DNA from 3 places in the Streptomyces sp. Qhu-G9 genome. Region 2 is predicted to be linked to each of the others. Evidence: riboswitches for the same ligand, from Rfam matches in the RefSeq annotation. Region 2 holds a riboswitch; each other region holds the start of a gene.
The links. Region 2 has a riboswitch for cyclic di-AMP ahead of O1Q96_RS04870 (LysM peptidoglycan-binding domain-containing protein). Riboswitches for the same ligand answer to the same signal wherever they lie in the genome.

Region 1 (7,763 bases), 6.7 Mb from region 2:
GAGACGGTCACCGCGATCGACTCCGCGGCCGTACGTGCCTTCTACGAGAAGCACGTACGCCCCGCCACGGCCACCGCGGTCGTCGTCGGTGACCTCACCGGCGTCGACCTCGACGCGCTGCTCGCGGACACGCTCGGTGCCTGGACCGGATCGCAGGCCGAGGCGCGCCCCGTGCCGCCGGTGACCGCCGACGACACCGGCCGGGTGATCATCGTCGACCGCCCCGGGGCCGTCCAGACGCAGTTGCTGATCGGCCGCGTCGGCGCCGACCGGCACGACCGGGTGTGGCCCGCCCAGGTGCTCGGCACGTACTGCCTCGGTGGCACCCTCACCTCCCGCCTGGACCGCGTCCTGCGCGAGGAGAAGGGATACACCTACGGCGTGCGGGCGTTCGGCCAGGTGCTGCGCTCCGCCCCGGACGGGACGGGCATCTCGATGCTCGCCATCAGCGGCTCCGTGGACACCCCGAACACCGGCCCGGCGCTCGACGACCTGTGGAAGGTGCTGCGCACCCTCGCCGCCGAGGGACTGACGGACGCCGAACGCGACGTCGCCGTGCAGAACCTGGTGGGCGTGGCGCCCCTGAAGTACGAGACCGCGGGCGCCGTCGCGGGCACGCTCGCCGACCAGGTCGAGCAGCACCTGCCGGACGACTTCCAGGCGACGCTCTACCAGCAGCTCGCCGCGACCGGCACCGTGGAGGCCACGGCGGCCGCGGTGAACGCCTTCCCGGTGGACCGTCTGGTGACCGTCCTCGTCGGAGACGCCGCGCAGATCGAGGAGCCCGTCAGGGCCCTCGGTATCGGTGAAGTCAGCGTCGTGACAGCGGAGTAGGGACCGGCAGTCGCAGCAAGGACCGTCGGCAGGCCGGGGCCCGGGTGACTCAGGAGTCGCCCGGGTCTCTTCTTGCGCCGAGTCTCCTGTGGTTTGTCCGTATTGGTAGAGAGGTTGCCTGTCTGCCCTGTGGCATGCGCTACAAAACCCGTGATCCGTTTGTCTATTGAAAGTGGCGACGTTTAGCTTCAGTCCGGCTGTTCGTCAGGCAGTGCGCCGCGTCCGCGGCACCGGACAGTCATCGCCGAGTCCCCGTACGGCGCGAGCCAGGGGAGCCGGGGACCCATACGTAGTCCCTGGGGTGAATCGGACGCCCTTCCCGAAGGGGGTCCGTAGGAGACCTTCCTGCTCCGAACCCGTCAGCTAACCCGGTAGGCGAGAAGGAAGGAAAGGATCAGCCACTTCATGGCGTTCACTCGCGCCACCGGGAAGCACCGTCGTCCCAGCAGCATGAAGCGCGCGACCCGCAGGACGGTGGGCGTCGCCGCACTCGCCACCACCGGTGTCGTAGGCACTCTGGCCGCCCCGGCGTTCGCCGCCGAGAGCTCGGTCGAGCAGACCGGCCTCACCAAGGCCGTCATCATCGGCGACTCGGTCGCCGAAGAGATCGACGCGCAGGCCGCCGCCCAGCAGCAGGCCGCCGACGAGGCCGCCGCCCGCGAGAAGGCCGAGGCCGACGCGAAGAAGCGGGCCGAGGAGGCCGCGGCGAAGGCCAAGAAGGAGCGCGAGGTCAAGGTTCGTGCCGCCCGCGAGGCCGAGCGCAAGCGCCTCAACGCGTACGTCTCGCCGATCACCGGTTCGTACGTCTCCACCGGCTACAAGGCCGGCGGCGCCGTCTGGTCCTCCGGCAGTCACACCGGCATCGACTTCCACGCCGCCAGCGGCACCGCCGTGCGCGCGGTCGGCTCCGGCACCGTGGTGGAGGCCGGCTGGGGCGGCGCGTACGGCAACCAGGTCGTCATCAAGATGACCGACGGCACCTTCACCCAGTACGGGCACCTCTCGTCCATCGGCGTCTCCGTCGGCCAGACGGTCACTCCGGGACAGCAGATAGCCCTCTCCGGGGCGACCGGCAACGTCACCGGAGCGCACCTGCACTTCGAGGCGCGCGCGACCGCGGAGTACGGGTCCGACATGGACCCCGTCGGATACCTCCGCTCGCACGGCGTGAACGTCTGACGGCACGACGCGTCGGCGCACCTCCGTCGAAGGCCCTGGCTCATTGAGCCGGGGCCTTCGCGTGCTCCGGGGCCTTCCGGGCTTCTTCCCGACCGTTCCCGGTCTCTTTCGCACCGGACGACTGCCTGTTCAGAGACGTGATGTGTCCAAAAAATAGCCATGGATTCCGGGCTGCCATCGGAATTTCCCGCTCACTGCAATAGAGTCACCGAACAAGCGTCGATCGACCGCGTTTCGCGGGGATTAAGGCGGAGGTCCGGTCATGCGTATTCCCGCGCGCTCGGTATGCACGGCGATTCGTGACGACATCGTCGCGGGTGTCTACGAGCGCGGCAGCCGGCTCACCGAAGAACTGCTCGCGCGTCGTTACGGCGTCTCGCGGGTCCCCGTGCGCGAGGCGCTGCGCACACTGGAGGCGGAGGGCTTCGTGGTCACCCGCAGACACGCGGGCGCGTGCGTGGCGGAGCCCACGGAGCAGGAGGCCGCGGACCTCCTGGAGATGCGCATGCTGCTGGAACCGCTGGGTGCCGCCCGTGCCGCGCAGCGCCGCACCGAGGCGCACCTCAAGGTGCTGCGCGGCCTGGTCAGACTGGGCCAGGAGCGGGCCAGGAGGGGTAACAGCGAGGATCTGCGCTCACTGGGGGGCTGGTTCCACGAGACGCTCGCGCAGGCCTCGGGCAGCCCGCAGCTGACCTCGACGCTCGCCCAGCTGCGGCACAAGATCGCCTGGATGTACGCGGTCGAGGCGCCCGCGCATCCCGCCGAGTCCTGGACCGAGCACGGGGCCATCGTGGACGCCGTGGCCCGGGGCGACAGCGACCGTGCCCGGGCGGTCACGGCACTGCACACCGAGCGGGCGACGACCGCGCACCGGCTGCGCTTTCCGGGCCGAGACCGCGTCGAGCGTGTGAGGACTTCGCAACATCCCGTAAACACGGCGGGCCTGCGGCATTAACAGTGGCGCCGTATACAAAGAGGGATATTCGGCAGGGGCATATTTCTGATGCCCATTTTCCCGCGTGCCCGGAATTGCCGAGCACGTGATTTCTGCGTGCACGGAAATCGAGTCCCGGATTGCACGCGAATAGCGCCGACGGGAAGATCTGTGACGGATGCCGACGGCACTCCACCAGGGCCGGACGTCGTGCGCAGCCGGGGGCCGGTCGTCTCCACGCGGGCCGGGACCGGACCATGGTGCGGAAACGGCGGAGCCGCGTCGCCCGGGGTGGGGGGACGCGGCTCCGCCGCACGTGATGCGTGGGGTCAGACCGTCTCGGGGAGCTCGTCGAGACCCTCGGCGACCAGCTTCGCCAGGCGGTCGAGCGCGGCGTCAGCGCCCTCGGCGTCGGACGCGAGGACGATCTCCTCGCCGCCCTGGGCGCCCAGGCCGAGGACCGCGAGCATGGAAGCGGCGTTGACGGGGTTGCCGTCCGCCTTGGCGATCGTCACGGGGACGCCGGAGGCCGTGGCCGCCCGGACGAAGATGGAGGCGGGACGGGCGTGAAGGCCCTCGGCCCAACCGACGTTGACGCGGCGCTCAGCCATGTGATGCTGCCCTTCAGGTGTCTCACGGTTGTCTAGACCATTGTTTCATACGGTGGAGCCTGCTTGAAGCGACCAGGAGCCCGGCCCGGCCAGACCCCGGCCCGACGTGGCCCCGGGCGGCTCCGATCCCCAAGACTGCCCCGCGCCCTGCCCGGACGCGAGCCCGCCCGCGCGGGACGAGAACCCTGGGAATCCGGGGGGACGCGAGCCCGCCGTTGTCGGACCCGAGCCGTACTCTGGGCCCCATGCAGACCTCGTCGGACCGGCACGAGTACCCCGCTCACTGGGAGGCCGACGTCGTCCTGCGCGACGGCGGCACCGCGCGCATCCGGCCCATCGCGGCCGACGACGCCGACCGCCTCGTCAGCTTCTACGAGCAGGTGTCCGCCGAGTCGAAGTACTACCGCTTCTTCGCGCCGTACCCGCGCCTGTCCGCCAAGGACGTCCACCGCTTCACCCACCACGACTTTGTGGACCGGGTGGGACTCGCGGCCACCGTCGGCGGCGAGTTCATCGCCACCGTACGCTACGACCGCATCAACGCCGACGGCCTGCCCGCGTCCGCCCCCGCGGACGAGGCGGAGGTCGCGTTCCTCGTCCAGGACGCCCATCAGGGCCGCGGTGTGGCGTCCGCGCTGCTGGAGCACGTCGCGGCCGTCGCCCGCGAGCGCGGCATCCGCCGTTTCGCCGCCGAGGTGCTGCCCGCCAACAACAAGATGATCAAGGTGTTCACGGACGCCGGGTACCAGCAGAAGCGCAGCTTCGAGGACGGCGTCGTACGCCTGGAGTTCGACCTGGAGCCCACCGACCGCTCCCTCGCCGTGCAGCGCGCGCGGGAGCAGCGCGCGGAGGGACGCTCCGTCGCCCGGCTCCTCGCACCCGGCTCGGTCGCCGTCATCGGCGCGGGCCGCGCGCCCGGAGGAGTGGGCCGCAGCGTCCTGGACAACCTCCGCGGGGCGGGGTTCACCGGGCGCCTGTACGCGGTGAACGGGGCACTTCAGGAGAAGGAGCTCGACGGCGTCCCGGCGTACCGCTCCGTGCGTGACATTCCCGAGCCCGTCGACCTCGCCGTCGTCGCCGTTCCGGCCGAGCGCGTTCCCGCGGTCGTCGCCGAGTGCGGTGAACACGGCGTGCAGGGCCTCGTCGTGGTCTCCGCGGGGTACGCCGAGAGCGGCCCCGAAGGCAGGGAGCGCCAGCGTGAACTCGTGCGCGAGGCGCGTACGTACGGGATGCGCATCATCGGACCGAACGCCTTCGGCGTCATCAACACCTCCCCCCGGGTACGGCTCAACGCCTCGCTCGCACCCGAGATGCCGCGCGCCGGACGCATCGGGCTGTTCGCCCAGTCCGGCGCCATCGGGATCGCGCTGCTGTCCCGTCTGCACCGGCGCGGCGGCGGGGTCACCGGCGTGACGGGCGTGTCCACCTTCGTGTCCTCGGGCAACCGCGCCGACGTGTCCGGCAACGACGTCCTTCAGTACTGGTACGAGGACCCGGACACCGATGTCGCGCTCATGTACCTCGAATCGATCGGGAACCCGCGGAAGTTCACCCGGCTCGCGCGACGCACGGCGGCGGCGAAGCCCCTGGTCGTCGTCCAGGGCGCGCGGCACGGAGGGGCAGCGCCCCAGGGGCATGCCGTACGGGCGACCCGTCTGCCCCACGCGACGGTGTCCGCCCTGCTGCGGCAGGCCGGCGTCATCAGGGTGGACACGATCACGGAACTGGTCGACGCGGGGCTGCTGCTCGCCCGCCAGCCGCTCCCCGCCGGGCCGCGCGTGGCGATCCTCGGAAACTCCGAATCGCTCGGGCTGCTCACGTACGACGCCTGTCTGGCGGAAGGGCTGCGCCCGCTGCCCCCGGCCGATCTGACCACGGCCGCCTCGGCGGGGGACTTCCACGCCGCGTTGTCGCACGCGCTGGCCGACGACGGCTGTGACGCCGTGGTGGTCACCGCGATCCCGGCCGTGGGGGAGGCCTCGGCGGCCGACGCCGCCCTGGCGGAGGCCCTGCGTTCCGCCTCGGCGGCGGCTCCGGCGAAGCCGGTGCTCGTGGTGCACGTGGAGCTCGGCGGCCTGGCGGAGGCCTTGTCCGCAGCCGCCAGCACCGCTCCACAGCCAGGGGAGCCGTCTGGCGATCAGCCGGCCGTCCAGTCGGCCGGCCGGTCGGCCGAACAGCCGGCCGGAACGGGACCGGACGCCGGGGGCGGCCCCCACCCGTTCCGCTCCGCGGAGCGCCCGTCCGCACAGGGCGAGCGACGGACGCCCGACGTGGCGGCCCCCGAAGCGGAATCCCGTCTCATCCCCGCCTACCCGGCTGCCGAGCGGGCCGTCCGCGCCCTCGCGGAAGCCGTGAAGTACGGCCAGTGGCGGCGCGAGGCCACGGATCCCGGGCGCGTGCCCGAGTACGAGGACATCGACGAGAAGGGCGCGGCCGATCAGATCGACCGGCTCCTCGGCGGCGGTGGCGAAGGAGCCGCGGCGGAGCCCGCGGTGGGGGAGGCCGGGCTCACGCTCGGCCCCGAGGACACCTGCGTGCTGCTCGGCCGGTACGGCATCGGCGTCCGACGTGCCCTGCCCGCGCCCACGCCCGGAGAAGCGGTGGCTGCGGCGGAGAGCCTCGGCTACCCCGTGGCGCTGAAGACCACCGCCCCGCACCTGCGGCACCGCGCCGACCTCGGCGGCGTACGGCTGGACCTGGCGGACGAGGAGCAACTGCGGCGGGCGTACGCGGAGTTGACCAGCCTCTTCGGGAAGCCCGAGGAGCTGCGCCCGGTGGTGCAGGGAATGGCGCCACGCGGCGTGGACACGGTCGTACGCGCGGTCATCGACCCGGCGGCGGGAGCGGTGCTCTCCTTCGGGCTCGCCGGAGCGGCGTCGGAACTGCTCGGGGACACCGCGCACCGGCTGATTCCGGTCACCGACCGCGACGCGGCCTCCCTGGTCCGGTCCATCCGGACCGCACCGCTCCTCTTCGGCTGGCGGGGCTCGGCCCCGGCGGACGTCGCGGCACTGGAGGAGCTGCTGTTGCGCCTGTCACGCCTTGTGGACGACCACCCGGAGGTGGTTTCCGTGTCCCTGGAGCCCGTCGTCGTCGCCCCGCGCGGGCTGAGCGTGCTCGGCGCCTCCGTGCGGCTCGCGCCGCCGCCCGCCCGCGACGACCTCGGCCCACGCACGCTTCCTGTGTACTGAGCGGTGCCACGCAGTCAGTACGCCCCCGTAGGATGGACATCATGGCCAAGACCAGTACGACGACCCAGGGGCTGCGAGCGGCGATCGAGCGCAGCGGCTACTACCCGGCCCTCGTGGCCGAGGCGGTGGAGGCCGCTGTGGGCGGCGAGCCCATCCGGTCGTATCTGGTGCACCAGGAGACGACGTTCGACGCCAACGAGGTGCGCCGGCACGTGACGGTGCTCGTCCTCACGGGCAACCGTTTCATCGTGAGCCACACGGACGAGCAGGCGGCGGACACCACGTCGCCGACGCCGTACGCGACGACGTCCACCGAGTCCGTGAAACTCGGGCGGATCTCGTCGGTCGTGCTCAGCCGGGTCGTGGCGAACCCCGAGAAGTACGTCGTGGGGACGCTGCCGCGCGAGGTCGTCCTGACCATCGGCTGGGGCGCGGTCGCCCGTATCGACCTGGAGCCCGCGGCCTGCGGCGACGCCAACTGCGAGGCGGACCACGGCTACACCGGCAGCTCGACGGCGGACGACCTCAGCCTGCGGGTCAGCGAGGCCGGTGACGGCCCGGACGCCGTGCGCCAGACGCTCGCCTTCGCGCAGTCGCTCTCCGAGGCGACCGCGGACGTCACCCGCTGATGGCCCAGCCCGTCTGGGACCACCCGGAACCACTCACCATCGGCTCCGCGCCCGTCCCCGAGTACGGGACCGGTTCGCTCGCGGACCTGCTGCCCACGCTGGCCGCGGGCATGGATGTACCGGACATGACCGCCTCACTCGCGGAGCTGAGCCCGGCCGACCGGAACTGCGTCTTTCTGATCGACGGCCTCGGCTGGGAGCAGCTGAAGGCGCACCCGGACGAGGCCCCCTTCATGAGTTCCCTGCTGGGCAGCTCGCGTGGCGGCACCGGCCGGCCGATCACGGCGGGCTATCCCGCGACCACCGCGACCTCGCTGGCCTCGGTCGGCACCGGGCTGCCGCCGGGCGCCCACGGACTGCCCGGCTACACCGCCCGCAACCCGGA
Region 2 (7,763 bases):
CGTAGGGGTCGTGTAGGGGAGACACCGTCCATGTAACTCGCCGTAACTCGCCAAGCCGCCCACCCGATGGGGTCCTGAGGCTCGTTGGGGTCCTGAGGAGGGAGGCGCGCAGGTTCAGGTCAGCCCGCCCGGTGCACCACCGCGTCGCACAGCTCCACCAGAGCCGCCTTCGCGTAGCACTCCGGGAGCGGCGCCAGCGTGGCGCGGGCCTCCTCCGCGTACCGCACGGTGTCGCGGCGGGCCTGGTCCAGCGCGGGGTGGACGCGCAGCCTGGCCAGCGCCTCCGCATGCCGTGCGTCGTCCGTCAGGTCCGAGGCGAGCAGCTCGGACAGGGCGATGTCCTCGGCGAGCCCGAGCCGCTCCACGCGCTCACGCAGCAGCAGGACGGGCATCGTCGGAATGCCCTCGCGCAGATCGGTGCCCGGCGTCTTGCCGGACTCGCGCGAGTCGCTCGCGATGTCCAGGACGTCGTCGGCGAGCTGGAAGGCGACGCCGAGCCGCTCGCCGTACTGCGTCAGCACGTCGACGACCGTCTCGTCTGCGCCCGACATCATCGCGCCGAATCGTCCCGCCACGGCGATCAGCGAGCCGGTCTTGCCGCTGAGCACGTCCATGTAGTGGTCGACCGGGTCACGCCCGTCACGCGGTCCGGCCGTCTCCAGGATCTGGCCGGTGACCAGCCTCTCGAAGGCCTCCGCCTGGATGCGTACGGCCTCGGGACCCAGGTCGGCCAGGATGTGCGAGGCACGCGCGAAGAGGAAGTCTCCGGTGAGGACGGCGACCGAGTTGTCCCAGCGGCTGTTGGCGCTGGGCACTCCGCGGCGCACGTCCGCCTCGTCCATCACGTCGTCGTGGTACAGCGTGGCGAGGTGGGTCAGCTCGACGACGACCGCCGAGGGCACGATGCCCGGCGCGTACGGGTCACCGAACTGGGCGGCGAGCATCACGAGCAGCGGCCGGAACCGCTTGCCGCCCGCACGCACGAGGTGCTGCGCGGCTTCCGTGATGAACGGGACCTCGCTCTTGGTGGCCTCGAGCAGTCCCTCCTCGACAGCCACCAGTCCGGCCTGGACATCGGCTTCGAGAGCCTGGTCCCGCACGCTCAGCCCGAACGGCCCGACGACGGTCACGAGGGTCTCCTGTCTGCTGACGCTCTCAACGGCGGTCTCTGGATGCTCTGGGTGTGCTGGGTGCTGTGGGTGTTTGTCGATGTGTCGCTGCTGGCACTCAAGTCAGCGTATCCGGTCGTCTTTCGATCACGATGAGCGCCCGCCCGTCACCCGCCACCACCCTGCCTGACACGCTCCACCTGGTCCCTTTTGCCCCGTCGGCCAGGCCGGGCGGCATCGGAGCACGAGGGGTATGTTCCCGATCTGGCGATACGACCGATACGACTGATATGTCCTGAAAGAGGAAGTCTTTTCCGGGCGTGATCGGTCTTGTCCGACAGTGCGTCCGAAATCGGCCGCGCTCCCGTTTCTGGTCCAGGGCCCCAGGACGGGCGGGCGAGCGGGCGGGCGGATTCGCCCTGCCGCCGGAGACCGGGCGTCACGCAAGCCCCCTGACCGTTCCGAGGCTCCGGGTGGCGACGGGCTCGCTGTCCTCCACGAGATCTCCGGCGGCTCCGCTCGTGATCACCGCGGCGCCCCGGCCGCGTCGCACGACGCACCCGGTCCACTGAGGTGACGCCCATGGGCATGCGTACGCCCTTCCCCTACGAGGCCCACGAGGCCTACGAGACGACTCACGCTCGGCCCGCGAAGCATGCTCGGCCCGCGAAACGACTCACGACGATGTCCGCGTTCCCCTCACGGACGGAACCAAGCGCCACGCGCGCGTGGCGTCCCCTCGGCGCCGAACCCGAACCCGAACCGGAACCCGTACCCGCGCTTCTCGAATACCTCCCCCTCCCGCCCTGCTGACCGGACACGCCCGGGAGCTGACAGATCGTCACGGTCGCGATTCGACGGTTCCCCGGAAATCGGGTTCTACGGAGAACGTGATGCACGGAACCGAACGCCATCGACCGCGCCCTTTCTCCAGCCATCGCATCCGACTCGCCGCCTTCCCCGCCGGGCGCCAACTCCTCTGCCACGGCGGACGAAACGCATCCCGGATGCCCTGCACCGACCGGTCCTGCCGTGGGAGGCGAGTGTCGAGCCGCACTCCGAAATCACCTGCGGTGAGGCGGACTTCAGAACCCACGGCGAGGTGGTCCGCGAGCCGGCGGGAAGATGGTGTTCCACGGCACCCGGGGAAGGGATTCCACGAACAGGGGAATGACTTCGCGGGCTCCCGCACTCGCCCACCAGAACCCCGAACAGGCGGGACGAAACCGACCGCATGGGGCAAGAGCCAAGGGTGACACGGGAGTTGAGCGATGGCGGGAAATCGCTCCTGTGCCGACACGGTTTTGCGCGGCGGAGTGAACGAGTCGTGATTGACCGAGGAATTCCTGACGCACCTCGGCGAAAGAAAGATCGACCGTCCCCGCGGGAGAGCACTGGGAATGGCGCGGCGATCCGTCCGGCGTTCCGCACAGCGGAAATGCGGCGATCCCGCACCTCCACAGCCCTCCCCCGCGCGCCGAAGGAGGAAGGCGATCACCGGTGATCGCTGACGCTCACCGACACCCATCAGCACTCATCAGCACCCAGTCGACACCGTCCGGCGCCGGACGGCGCCGTCCGGCACTCGTCCAGTCCGGCATATCACCTTTCTTCCGGACATACAGCATTCGATACGACCCGCAAGTCGCTAGAACCTCCCGAAGACGACCGAGTTGCCCGTATTGCTGAGCGGTTTCCCTAATTCCCCATGTGCGCCAGTGAATTGAGTCACGCTCACTCAAAGTGATCATTTCGCATGGCCGGCCGATTTCCCTTCACGGAAAGCAAGTTGAACTTTGCCTTCCGAATGGATCAAGGGATATACGCCCGACAAGGCCGGTCATAACCGCTGCTGTGCGAATTCGGGGCTTGTTCACGGCATGTGCTCTCGCATACGTTCACGTCACTCCGGACGGATCGCCTAATCCTGCCGCCGCCCGGAAATCCCACCCACCCATTGACTCGCGTACGGCAGGAGCGGGGGACCCAGGTAAGCCGTCGGTCCGGATATCGGATCGACTAGGGGTTTAGTCGCGTACAGCACGCGGCCGGGCATCTCCCGCCCGAACCCGACAGCTCACCTCGCAGGCGTCGGAGAGGAATTCGGCATGGCCGCACGAGGTAAGCACCGCCGCCCCAGAACGAGCCCCCTCACCCGTGGCATCGTCGCCGCCGGGACGGGCGGCGCCGCGCTCGCACTTCCCCTCGTGGGGGCGACCGGCGCCCACGCCGCCCAGCCGGCCCAAGCGGCACAGTCCGCTCCGGCCGCGGTCCCGCAGGTCTCGCTGATCACCTACAAGGTGGTCTCGGGCGACACCCTGTCGAAGATCGCGAAGGCGCACACCAAGGGCGACTGGAAGAAGCTCTACAAGGCCAACCGTGCGGTCATCGGCAACGACCCGGCACTCATCCGCCCGGGCCTCAAGCTGACCGTGGGCACCAAGAACGCCCAGACGTCCGCCAAGACGGCCAAGGCGACCACCGCTTCCACCGTCACCCCCGCCTCCGCGAAGACGTACGCGGACAACCTCGACGGCTGGATCAGGGAGTCGCTGGACGTCATGGCCCAGCAGGGCATCCCGGGCACCTACAACGGCATCCACCGCAACATCATCCGCGAGTCGTCCGGGAACCCGCAGGCCCTGAACAACTGGGACTCCAACGCGGCCGCCGGTACGCCGTCGAAGGGGCTCCTCCAGGTCATCGACCCGACGTTCACCGCGTACCACGTGCCCGGGACGTCACTGGACCCCTTCGACCCGGTCGCCAACATCACGGCGGCGTGCAACTACGCCGCCGACAGGTACGGCTCGATCGACAACGTCTTCGGAGCCTACTGACCGGCACCCGTGGCGACCCCCTGGCCTGTTCCCCGGCCGACCTGCTGACCTGTTCGCTGTCCCGCCTGCCGACCGACATGCCGGCCCGTCCGGCTGTCGGCGCGGTCGGCGTCGGCCCGGTCGGCGTCGGCCCGGTCGGCGTCGGCCCGGTCGGGGGAGCACAGCCGCTCCAGGACGACCGCGATGCCGTCGTCCTCGTTCGAGAGTGTGATCTCGTCGGCGACGGCCTTCAGTTCGGGATGCGCGTTCTCCATCGCGACTCCGTGCGCTGCCCAGTCGAACATGGGGATGTCGTTGGGCATGTCCCCGAAGGCGATGGTCTCGGCCGACGTCAGGCCGAGGTGTCTGGCGGCCAGCGCGAGACCCGTCGCCTTGGTGATGCCGCATGGCTGGAGTTCGACGGTGCCGGGACCCGACATCGTCACGGTGGCGAGGGAGCCGACCGCTCCGCGGGCCGCGGACGCCAACTCGTCGTCGGAGAGAAGAGGATGGCGCAGCAGCACCTTGCTGATGGGCGCCTTCCAGAGGTCGTCGCGGTGCAGCACCCGTACCGCCGGGAGCGTCGGATGCGGCATCTCGTAGCCCGGCTCGATGAGGGTGAGGCCGTCGACCCCGTCCTGATCGACGGCCGCGTACACCTCGCCGACCTCCGCCTCGATCTTGCCGAGAGCCACCTCGGCCAGCTCGCGTTCGAGCGTGACGGACCACACCATGCGGTCGGCCCCGGCGTCGTACAGCTGCGCACCCTGCCCGCACACCGCGAGTCCCTGGCTGCCCAGTTCGTCCAGCAGCGGCCGTACACGCGGAGCGGGGCGTCCCGTCACCACGAGGTGACGGGCGCCTCTCCCGACCGCCATCGCCAGCGCGGCGCGTGACCGGTCCGAGAGGGTGTCGTCGCCGCGCAGCAGCGTCCCGTCCAGGTCAGTGGCGATAAGTGAATATGCAATCGGTGCGGCCATGATCAGAGAATACGGATCGGAGGCCCCAACGACTCGACGGGAACCGGACGTCGTTCGGCACCTCGACCGCCTCACGCGTCACCGTATGTCCCATCTGGACCCGGTAGTTCGGGCTAATCCCGTGACATATCAACCGCCCCACAGGCCCCGTCGCACTCCCGTCCGCGACTGCCCACCCCCATGCGCTCCTGTCCACTCCCACGCGCCCCTGCCGTCTCCATCCGCCGGGTTCGGTTCGCCCTCGAACGGACATCACGAACTCCTTGGGCACTGCACACGAACGGCGCCTCCCCGTAACGTGTGCCCCACCCACCCGGAAAGCGAGGCAGCACCCGATGCCCCCCTTCGATGTCACCGAGGGCGATCCCTTCGGCCCGCACAATCTTCCGTACGGCGTCTTCTCCCTGAGCGGCTCCGAACACCGCAGCGTGGGCGTCCGGCTGGGCGATCACGTCCTCGACGCGGGGGCCGCTGCGGTGGAACTCGGCTCCCCGTACGCCTCCCTGCTCGCCCGCCCCTCGCTGAACCCGCTGCTCGCGGCCGGCCGCACGGCGTGGTCGGACGTGCGGCGCGCGCTCACCGCGTGGGTGACGGTGCCCGCCCACCGCGAGGCCGTCGCGCCCCTGCTCCACCCGCTCTCCGAGGTGACCCTCCACCTCCCCTTCGAGGTCGCCGACTACGTCGACTTCTACGCCTCCGAGAACCACGCCCGGAACGTCGGCCAGATCTTCCGTCCCGACGCCGAGGACTCCCTCACCCCCAACTGGAAGCACCTGCCCATCGGTTACCACGGCCGGTCGGGCACCGTCGTGGTCTCCGGGACGGACGTCGTACGCCCCGCCGGCCAGCGCAAGGCCCCGGCGGACCCGGCGCCGGTCTTCGGCCCGTCCGTCCGGCTGGACATCGAGGCGGAGGTCGGGTTCGTCGTCGGCGCCCCCTCCGCGATGGGCACACCGGTGCCCCTGAGCGACTTCCGCGAACACGTCTTCGGTCTCTGCCTCCTCAACGACTGGTCCGCGCGCGACCTCCAGGCCTGGGAGTACGTCCCCCTCGGCCCCTTCCTCGGCAAGTCCTTCGCCACCTCGGTGTCGGCCTGGATCACACCGCTCGACGCGCTGGAGGACGCCCGGGTCGCGCCCCCGGCACGCACGCACCCCCTCCTCCCCTACCTGGACGACGCCTCGGAGGACCCGGGCGGCTACGACCTGCGCATCTCCGTCGCCGTCAACGGCCATGTGGTGTCCGAGCCGCCGTTCTCCACGATGTACTGGACGGCCGCCCAGCAGCTCGCCCACATGACCGTCAACGGGGCCTCGCTGCGCACGGGCGACCTGTACGGGTCGGGCACGGTGAGCGGGCCCTCGGAGAGCGAGCGGGGCTCGCTCCTGGAGCTGACCTGGAACGGCCGCGACACCCTCGAACTCCCGGACGGCAAGCGGACGTTCCTGGAGGACGGCGACGTCGTGACCCTGACGGCCTGGGCGCCCGGCCCGGACGGGACGCGGGTGGGACTCGGCGAAGTGACGGGACGGATCGCCCCGGGCGCCTGACCACGCGCCCCGGGGGCGGGCGGGCTGCCCGCTCGGGGAGACCAGCGGCCACCCGGGGGTGAGCGGCCACGCGTCCGCGGGAACGCGGGCGACCGTCCGTGCGTGACCGCGCGGACGGTCGGTCCGGCGGCGACAGCCCGGTGGAAGCGGCCGTTCCAGCGGGGGCAGCCCGGCGGAGGCGACCATTCCGGCAGGGACAGCCCGGTGGAGGCCGGCGTTCACGGCAGGGCGCGGCGGCGTCGGCACGGCACGGTGAGCGGCTGCTCCCCAGCCGGGGCCAGCAGTGGCAGATCTTGCCACCGCCCGCCAGAAACCCCAGGTCAGCCGCCCGCCCGGCAGAGCCGATGGTGGCGCAACACTGTGGCAACACCACATCGCGTACCCCCTGGGTATGGTCCGTCGCATGCCCACCGAACGCATCCGAGACCACGCCGGCCAGGGCGCGACCACCGTCGCGGCCCACCGGCGTCGGCTGCGCGCGGACCGGGCCAGGCAACTCGCCGACCTGCTGCGCCACCAGGTACTGGCAGGCGGCTTCCCGGACGGCACACTGCCGCACGAGACAGCCATCGGGACCGACTACCGCGCCTCGCGGGGCACCGTGCGCCAGGCCCTCGACCTGCTGCGGGCCGAGGGCCTGGTGGAACGGCTGCCGGGGGTCGGCACGGTCGTCGTCGCCGAGAAGTACCCGCACGGGCTCGACCGGCTGATGGGACTCGCGGAGACCCTGCGCGAACACGGCCGGGTCAGCAACGAGGTCCGCTCGGCCGGCCCCGTCGCCGCACCGGCTCCCGTCGCGGAACGGCTCCGCGTACCCGTCGGTGCCGACGTCCTCTACATCGAGCGGCTGCGGCGGCTGAACGGCCTGCCGCTCTCCCTCGACCTCACCTACACCCCCCTCGACCTCGGCACCGCTCTGCTCGGCGCCGACCTGGAGAACACCGACGTCTTCCGCCTCCTGGAAGCCATCACCGGACAGCCGCTCGGGCACGCCGAGATCACGCTGGAGGCCGTCAACGCGGACGCGCACTCCGCGACCGTGCTCCAGGCCCCGCGCGGCTCGGCCGTCCTCATGCTGGAACGCCTCACGCACCTCGCCGACGGCCGCCCCGTCGACCTCGAGTTCATCCGCTTCCGCGGTGACCGCATCACCATGAGCGGTCTGCTGCGTCGCTCGCTCTGACCGCTGCGCCCCCTTTCCCGTATCAGCAGGACCTTTCTGGAGACAGCCATGCCCTTGGCGCCCCAGCGGGCCGACGTGCCCGTGACCATCGACGAGTCGAAGTGCATCGACGGCTGCACGCT
Region 3 (7,763 bases), 7.9 Mb from region 2:
GGCCGCGGACGTCGACCAGGCGGTCACGGTCATCACCGCGACCCGCCCCGAGGTCGTCCTCCTCGACGTGCACCTGCCGGGCGGCGGCGGGGTCGAAGTCCTGCGCCGCTGCTCGCCGTTGATGGCCGACGCCGAGCAGCCGGTGCGGTTCCTCGCGCTGTCCGTGTCCGACGCCGCGGAGGACGTCATCGGTGTGATCCGCGGCGGCGCCCGTGGCTACGTCACGAAGACGATCACCGGCACCGACCTCGTCGACTCCGTCTTCCGCGTCCAGGACGGCGACGCGGTCTTCTCGCCCCGCCTGGCCGGCTTCGTCCTCGACGCGTTCGCGTCGACCGACGCCCCGCCCGTCGACGAGGACCTCGACCGCCTCACCCAGCGCGAGCGGGAGGTCCTGCGCCTCATCGCCCGCGGGTACGCGTACAAGGAGATCGCCAAGCAGCTGTTCATCTCGGTGAAGACCGTCGAGTCGCACGTGTCGGCGGTGCTGCGGAAGCTGCAGCTGTCGAACCGGCACGAGCTGACGCGGTGGGCGACAGCGCGACGGCTGGTCTGACGGCAGGGTTCCACCGCACGGTCTGGAAGTCCGTGCGGTCGACGTGCCGACCTGCTCCGCGGCGCGACGCAGGTCGGCCGGGCCGCGGTCCCGGCCGGTGGGGGCCGCGACGCCTGCGGCGAGGCAGGCCCGCTCACGCCACGCGAGTGGCCCCCGCGAACGGCATCTCGTCGATCGGCGCCACCCGCACCGGCGCCGACGGGTTGGGCGCGTGCACCATCTGTCCGTTGCCCACGTACAGCCCCACATGGCTGATGCCCGAGTAGAAGAACACCAGGTCCCCGGGCTGCAGTTCGGACCGGGACACGCGTCGGCCCGCGTTGATCTGCGCGTACGTCGTCCGGGGCAGCGAGAGGCCCGCGGCGCGGTACGCGGCCTGCATCAGACCCGAGCAGTCGAAGGCGGCGGGGCCCGTGGCACCCCACACGTACGGGCTGCCGAGCTTCCCGTAGGCGTAGGAGATCGCCGCCGCCGTACGGGAGTTGGGCGCCTGTGCGGAGCTACCCGCGCCCAGGTCGCGCGGCGCCGGGGCGGATCGTGAGGCGCGGGCGGTGTCCGCGTCGTCCGCACCGATCCGCGCCCGGTCCTCGTCCGACAGCCCCGACAGGAGCCGGCGCGCCTCGCCCAGCTTCCCGGTGACCGTCTTCTTGTGCCGCTTCAGTTCCGCCTGCTGCGCCTTCAGCGACGTGAGCTCGACGTGCGCGGCCCCGCGCAGCTGCTCGATCTCGCGCAGCTGGGTCCGTACGCGCGAAACCGTCGAGGCCTGCCTGTTGCCTGCGCGCTCGGCGAACGCGGCCCCCTCCAGGTACTGGTCGGGGTCCGAGGAGAGCATCAGTGCCAGAGAGGGATCGACGCCCCCGTCCCGGTACTGGGCGGTCGCCAGCGAACCGAGCGCGTCCCGCTCGGAGTTGAGCCGCTCCGTCTTGCGCGCGGCCTCGTCCTGCAGGGTGCCGAGCCGCCCCGCCGCCTTCCCGGACTTCTCCTTCGCCCCGTTGTACTTCTCGGTGGCGACCTCCGCCTCCTGGTACAACTTGTCGACCTTGGCCCTCACCTGAGCCGGCGTCAGCTCGGGCGAAGCGGCTCCGGTCCCGTCGAACCCGGTCGCGCTCGCCGCCCCCGCGAGGGCGATGGTGAAGGCGGTACGGGCCGTACCACCGCCGAGTGAGCGCTGTCTGGGCTTACGGTGCGCTGCCACGTGCGATCCACGTTCCTTCCGTACGGCCGCCGGGACACGATGTGTCCGAGGCGGCGGTTCTCAGGGGCCGGTTGCACGTCCGGCGGCGGCCCGCACAGGGGGAGCGGGACGCCGCCGGACCCTTCTCGGCGGTGGCGCCGGCAGCCGCCCCTGGCCCGGGCGGTTGTGGTGGGAAGCCGGTCACCTCGGGAAGGACGCTAAACCTGGTGATGTGCCCGGGGTAACGGCATGTACGGAAGTGGTGACAGTCGGGCACGGGCTGACCGGATGCGACCGCGATCCGGGCCAGGCGCCACCGACTTGGCGCGATGGGCTGACCGAAGCGCGGATTGCGGGGGAGCGGCACGCAGGACGGTGCTATGGGCTCCGCCAGGGGGTGCCGAGCAGGCTGCCGCAGGGGTGTCCGGACCGGGGTGGTGCGAGGCGGTATCCGGACGTCCGGTTAGGGTCCGGGCTCATGGACGTACTCATTCATGTCTTCGTCGCCCTGCACATCATCGGCATCGCCTCCCTGCTGGGCGGATTCCTCACCCAGATGAGGGCGATGGGCGACGGCACGGCCCGCTTCACCCCCGCGATGCTCCACGGCGCGCTGACCATGCTGGTCACCGGCGCGGTCCTCGTCGGCCTGAACCAGGCCGACGACCAGACCGTCAACAACATCAAGATCGGCGTGAAACTGGCGCTGCTGGTCGTGATCCTCGGCCTCGTCTACGTGAAACGCGACGAGGAGAGGGTGGAGAAGGAACTGTTCGGCCTGGTCGGGGCACTGACCACGGCGAACATCTTCATCGCGGTTCTCTGGACCTGATCTCCGGCCGGGCCTGATCCCGGGCCGGACCGGGGCACGCGCGCGTGCCGTGCCCCCCGTCGTGCCTCCCGCCCCGAGGGCCCCTGGGCCCCCGCCCCGAGCGGCGCCTCTACGCCGGCCGCACCACGCTGTGGATCGGCATGTAGTAGACCGACTCCTCGCGGACGTACGAGCCCGGCTTCGGGGCGTGGATCATCATGCCGTCGCCGATGTAGACGCCGACGTGGCTGATGTCGTCGTAGAAGAAGACGAGGTCACCGGGCTGAGCGCTGTTCAAGGAGACCGTCGAACCGGTCTTGACCTGGTCCCACGTCGTGCGCGGGAGGGTGACACCGGCGGCCTTCCAGGCGCCCTGGGTGAGGCCGGAGCAGTCGTACGAACCGGGGCCGCTCGCGCCCCAGACGTACGGCTTGCCGATCTGGGCACGGGCGAAGGCGAGCGCCTTGTCGGCCTTGGCGGTGGAGGCGGAACCCGGGCCGGCGCCCGGCACGCCTCCCGTTCCCGTGGAGGTCCCCGTGCCGGGCTGGGCCTGTGCGGCCGCCTCCTGCCGCCGGCGGTCCGCGTCGGCCGCCTGCCGCCGGGCCAGTTCGTCGGCCCTGCGACGGGCCTCCTCCTGCTTCTCCCGCTCGATCGCGGCGAGCCGGACCCTCTCCTCGGCGGTCAGCTTCGAGAGGAGCGCGCGGGCCTCGGCGAGCTTCCGCTGGACATCGGCCTTGGACGTCTTCAGCGTGCTCTGCGTCGTGGTGAGCGTCTCCAGCCCCTCGGACGCCTCCTGCCGCTTCTTGGTGGTGGCGGCCTGCTGCGTCGCGTAGTCGTCGACGGCCTGCTGCTGGCGGGCCGTCAGCCGGTTCATCAGCTGGGTCCGGTCGAAGTAGTCCTGCGGGTTGTCCGCGAGGAGGAGGGACGCCGAGTCGGGGGCGGAGGCTCCCGTGCGGTACTGCGCGGAGGCGAACGTCCCGAGGTCCTCGCGGGCGGCGTTGAGCTTCTCCGTGCGCTGCGCCACGTCGTCGAGCAGAGTGCCGACGCGCTTGCGCTGCTTGGTGGTCTTCTCCTTGGCCGCGTTGTACTTCTCGGTGGCCGTACCGGCCTGCTGGTAGAGGTCGTCGATCTTCTTCTGGACCTCCTCCGTGCTCGGCGTGGGCTCCGTGGCCGGCGAGGCGTCCGCCGTCTGGGAGAGCAGGGCCACCGAGGTCAGAGCCGCGGTGGCGAGGGCCGGGGTCCGTATGCCCATGGGACCGGGGGGCCGCGACTTGCGGTGTGGCGCCACGAGGGCGTCTCCTTCCGTGATCCGCCTACCGGGTTAGCTGTCGGGTTCGGGCGGGTGCTTCGGAAGGTTTGCCCTACGGTCCTTGTCCCGCGAGGGAGTCGGACCGATTCACCCCAGGATCGGTTGGGTCCCCGGTTCCGGCGGCCGCGAAGGCGTGCCGGATTCGGCGGAGTCCGCTCGGCCCGGCGATGTTCGCCGGTGCGGGTCGAGCGGCCTACAGGAAAGTTAGCCAATTCGTGTGGCTCCTGTGAAGTTTGATGTGCGAAATGCCCGATACATTTTCGTGACCTCGAAGTTTGATCTTGCCCTCCGGTGTCAATTGTCCCTGATATGTGCTGAGTTGTCCGGAGGGGTGGCTTCCGGTCGGCGAGGGCGTTGGCTTTCAATCAGCCAGAATTGGGCGGCAGCGCCGAACCGTGGAGGCGCGAGCGGGCAGGTGGTTCCACGTCGACGCGCAGGCCGGCTCGGCCCGCTCGGTGACGGAACGCGACTCGGTGACGGAACGCGACGGGCTCGATGGGGAGAGTGAGGGGCCGGGGGTGCCCGGTACCTGTGGGGCTCCCGCGTCCGGGGGGGCGTCGCCGGGTGAGGGCGGCCGCCGCGTTCGGATTCCGCCGAGTTTCCGGGGTGGCGGCGGGGTGTCAGTGGGGGCGCCTAGACTCGGAGAGCGATGAGCAGCCTCTTTGACGACAGCTTCCTGGCGGACCTCAAGCCCTCGCAGGCCCACGAGGAAGAGCCCCCGCCGCCGCCCGAGGACCAGGCGCCGGATCCCGTGCCGGACGACTTGTTCGGCGGTCGCTTCGACGTGCCGCCGAGCAGGGAGGGGTACTACCGGGACGGCGCCTCCAGGCCGCTCGTGGACCCGGCCGCCCTCCTGGACGGGCTGAACGAGAACCAGCGCGCGGCGGTGGTCCACCACGGCTCCCCGCTGCTCATCGTGGCCGGTGCGGGCTCCGGCAAGACGCGGGTGCTCACGCACCGGATCGCCCACCTGCTGGGCGAGCGCCGGGTGCACCCGGGCCAGATCCTCGCGATCACCTTCACGAACAAGGCCGCGGGCGAGATGAAGGAGCGCGTCGAGCAGCTCGTCGGCCCGCGTGCCAACGCGATGTGGGTGATGACCTTCCACAGCGCGTGCGTCCGCATCCTGCGCAGGGAGTCGAAGCAGCTCGGCTTCACGTCGTCCTTCTCGATCTACGACGCCGCCGACAGCAAGCGCCTCATGGCCCTGGTCTGCCGCGACCTGGACCTCGACCCCAAGCGGTTCCCGCCGAAGTCCTTCAGCGCCAAGATCTCGAACCTGAAGAACGAGCTGATCGACGAGGAGGACTTCGCCGTCCAGGCCACCGACGGCTTCGAGAAGACCCTCGCCCAGGCCTACGCGATGTACCAGTCGCGGCTGCGCGAGGCGAACGCGCTGGACTTCGACGACCTGATCATGACGACGGTCAACCTCCTGCGTGCCTTCCCCGACGTCGCCGAGCACTACCGCCGTCGCTTCCGCCACGTCCTCGTCGACGAGTACCAGGACACGAACCACGCGCAGTACGCCCTGGTGCGGGAGCTCGTCGGCACCTCCGAGCACCCGGTCGACGTACCGCCCCGCGAGGACGACCTCCAGCCCGCCGAGCTGTGCGTCGTCGGTGACGCCGACCAGTCGATCTACGCCTTCCGCGGTGCGACCATCCGCAACATCCTCCAGTTCGAGGAGGACTACCCGAACGCGACGACGATCCTGCTGGAGCAGAACTACCGCTCCACCCAGACGATCCTCACCGCGGCCAACGCGGTCATCGAGCGCAACGAATCGCGCCGCCCCAAGAACCTGTGGACCAACGCGGGCGCGGGCGCCAGAATCACCGGCTACGTCGCCGACACGGAGCACGACGAGGCCCAGTTCGTCGCCGACGAGATCGACCGTCTCACCGACTCGGGCGACGCGAAGGCGGGCGACGTCGCCGTCTTCTACCGTACGAACGCCCAGTCCCGTGTCTTCGAAGAGGTCTTCATCCGTGTCGGCCTGCCCTACAAGGTCGTCGGCGGCGTCCGCTTCTACGAGCGCAAGGAGGTCCGGGACGTCCTCGCGTACCTGCGTGTGCTCGCGAACCCGGAGGACTCCGTACCACTGCGCCGCATCCTGAACGTGCCGAAGCGCGGCATCGGCGACCGCGCCGAGGCCATGATCGACGCGCTCTCCCAGCGCGAGAAGATCAGCTTCCCGCAGGCCCTGCGCCGCGTCGACGAGGCGTACGGCATGGCGGCCCGCTCGACCAACGCCGTCAAGCGGTTCAACACGCTGATGGAGGACCTCCGGACGATCGTCGAGTCGGGCGCGGGCCCGGCGACGGTCCTGGAAGCGGTGCTCGAACGGACCGGCTACCTCGCCGAGTTGCAGGCCTCGACCGACCCGCAGGACGAGACCCGCATCGAGAACCTCCAGGAACTGGCCGCGGTGGCCCTGGAGTTCGAGCAGGAGGCCGGTGAGGGCGAGACGCCGGCCGGGCTCTCCGCGTTCCTGGAGCGGGTCGCGCTCGTCGCCGACTCCGACCAGATCCCGGACGAGGACGACGACGGGTCCGGAGTGATAACGCTCATGACCCTCCACACCGCCAAGGGCCTCGAATTCCCCGTGGTGTTCCTGACCGGCCTGGAGGACGGCGTCTTCCCGCACATGCGCGCGCTCGGCCAGACCAAGGAGCTGGAGGAGGAGCGGCGCCTCGCGTACGTCGGCATCACGCGCGCGCGGGAGCGGCTGTACCTGACGCGGGCGTCGATGCGCAGCGCCTGGGGGCAGCCCTCGTACAACCCGCCGTCCCGCTTCCTGGAGGAGATCCCGGACACGCATCTGGACTGGAAGCGCACCGGGTCCATGGGCGCGGTGCCCTCCGGTCCGGCCGGTGGCGTGGCGGCCTCCCTGTCCTCCTCCCGCTCCCGCTCGGCCGCCTCCGGCGCGTCCGGCTTCGCGACACGGCGGGGTGCCGCGGAGAAGCCGGTGGTGTCGCTGGCCGTCGGGGACCGCGTCACACACGATCAGTTCGGCCTCGGCACGGTGGTCGGCGTGAAGGGCACGGGGGCGAACGCGGAGGCGACGGTCGACTTCGGCGCGGAGAAGCCGAAGCGTCTGCTGCTGCGCTACGCGCCGGTGGAGAAGCTGTAGCCCTCCCCCGGGCCCTCGGAGCCGCCCGCGGGACTTGGGCTGCCTGACGGTCCGGGGATGCCGGGAGATCTGCGGGTCGCCTGGCGGTCAGGGGCTCTTCGAGGGCGGGATCGCGAGCCTGCGGCCCGTCCGGGATCCGAGGACGAGGCCGTTCAGACCGATAGACGGGTTCTGGAGGGTGGCGCCGCCGGAGGAGTCCGAGGAGTCCGCACAGTCCGACCCGGCTCTGACGGCCGCCTCGGCGGTCCTGCCGGAGGCCGGCTCAGGTCGGGCTGAGTCCGTGGCTGCGCAGCCACGGGAGCGGGTCGATCGCCGAACCGCCGGCGGGGCGTACCTCGAAGTGCAGATGCGGCCCGGTGGAGTTGCCGGAGTTGCCGGAGTACGCGATGGGGTCGCCGGCCTTCACGACGGTCCCCGAGGCGACCTTGTACGTGGAGAGGTGGCAGTACCAGGTCTCCGTACCGTCCTTGGCCGTCACGATGATCATGTTCCCGTACGCGCTGTTCCACTGCGTACGGACGGTCCCGTCCGTCGCGGCCATCACCGTCGTGCCGTACGAGACGGGGAAGTCGATGCCGGTGTGCACGGACATCCAGTTGATGCCGGCCTGGCCGTAGTAGGCGCTGAGCCCGTGCCGCGCGACCGGCAGCGCGAACTTCGGACGCAGCCGCTCCTTGCGGGCCGCCTCCGCCGCCGCCTTCTGCTTCTCGGCGACCTGCTGGGCCTTCAGGTCGATACGTTCCTGCGTCCGGCTCGCCCGGTCGGCGAAGTCGTCCG

Region 1: linked by a shared signal. The riboswitch ahead of O1Q96_RS34945 (M23 family metallopeptidase) and the one ahead of O1Q96_RS04870 (LysM peptidoglycan-binding domain-containing protein) in region 2 are both predicted to bind cyclic di-AMP.
Region 3: linked by a shared signal. The riboswitch ahead of O1Q96_RS40145 (C40 family peptidase) and the one ahead of O1Q96_RS04870 (LysM peptidoglycan-binding domain-containing protein) in region 2 are both predicted to bind cyclic di-AMP.

What each region holds. Positions count from the first base shown of each region.
Region 1 is NZ_CP114283.1:7,442,163-7,449,925, reverse strand. It holds gene O1Q96_RS34950 (M16 family metallopeptidase) at 1-834, shown strand, start outside; cyclic di-AMP (ydaO/yuaA leader) riboswitch at 1,067-1,227, shown strand; gene O1Q96_RS34945 (M23 family metallopeptidase) at 1,240-2,013, shown strand; gene O1Q96_RS34940 (GntR family transcriptional regulator) at 2,276-2,968, shown strand; gene O1Q96_RS34935 (HPr family phosphocarrier protein) at 3,277-3,558, opposite strand; gene O1Q96_RS34930 (bifunctional acetate--CoA ligase family protein/GNAT family N-acetyltransferase) at 3,804-6,749, shown strand; gene O1Q96_RS34925 (DUF5998 family protein) at 6,791-7,378, shown strand; gene O1Q96_RS34920 (alkaline phosphatase family protein) at 7,378-7,763, shown strand, end outside.
Region 2 is NZ_CP114283.1:704,881-712,643, reverse strand. It holds gene O1Q96_RS04875 (polyprenyl synthetase family protein) at 120-1,130, opposite strand; cyclic di-AMP (ydaO/yuaA leader) riboswitch at 3,051-3,215, shown strand; gene O1Q96_RS04870 (LysM peptidoglycan-binding domain-containing protein) at 3,218-3,949, shown strand; partial or broken gene O1Q96_RS04865 (HAD family hydrolase) at 4,111-4,908, opposite strand; gene fahA (fumarylacetoacetase) at 5,244-6,458, shown strand; gene O1Q96_RS04855 (GntR family transcriptional regulator) at 6,862-7,641, shown strand; gene O1Q96_RS04850 (4Fe-4S dicluster domain-containing protein) at 7,690-7,763, shown strand, end outside.
Region 3 is NZ_CP114283.1:8,651,308-8,659,070, reverse strand. It holds gene O1Q96_RS40160 (LuxR C-terminal-related transcriptional regulator) at 1-556, shown strand, start outside; gene O1Q96_RS40155 (C40 family peptidase) at 690-1,751, opposite strand; gene O1Q96_RS40150 (hypothetical protein) at 2,209-2,562, shown strand; gene O1Q96_RS40145 (C40 family peptidase) at 2,672-3,829, opposite strand; cyclic di-AMP (ydaO/yuaA leader) riboswitch at 3,837-4,008, opposite strand; gene pcrA (DNA helicase PcrA) at 4,500-6,986, shown strand; gene O1Q96_RS40135 (M23 family metallopeptidase) at 7,249-7,763, opposite strand, start outside.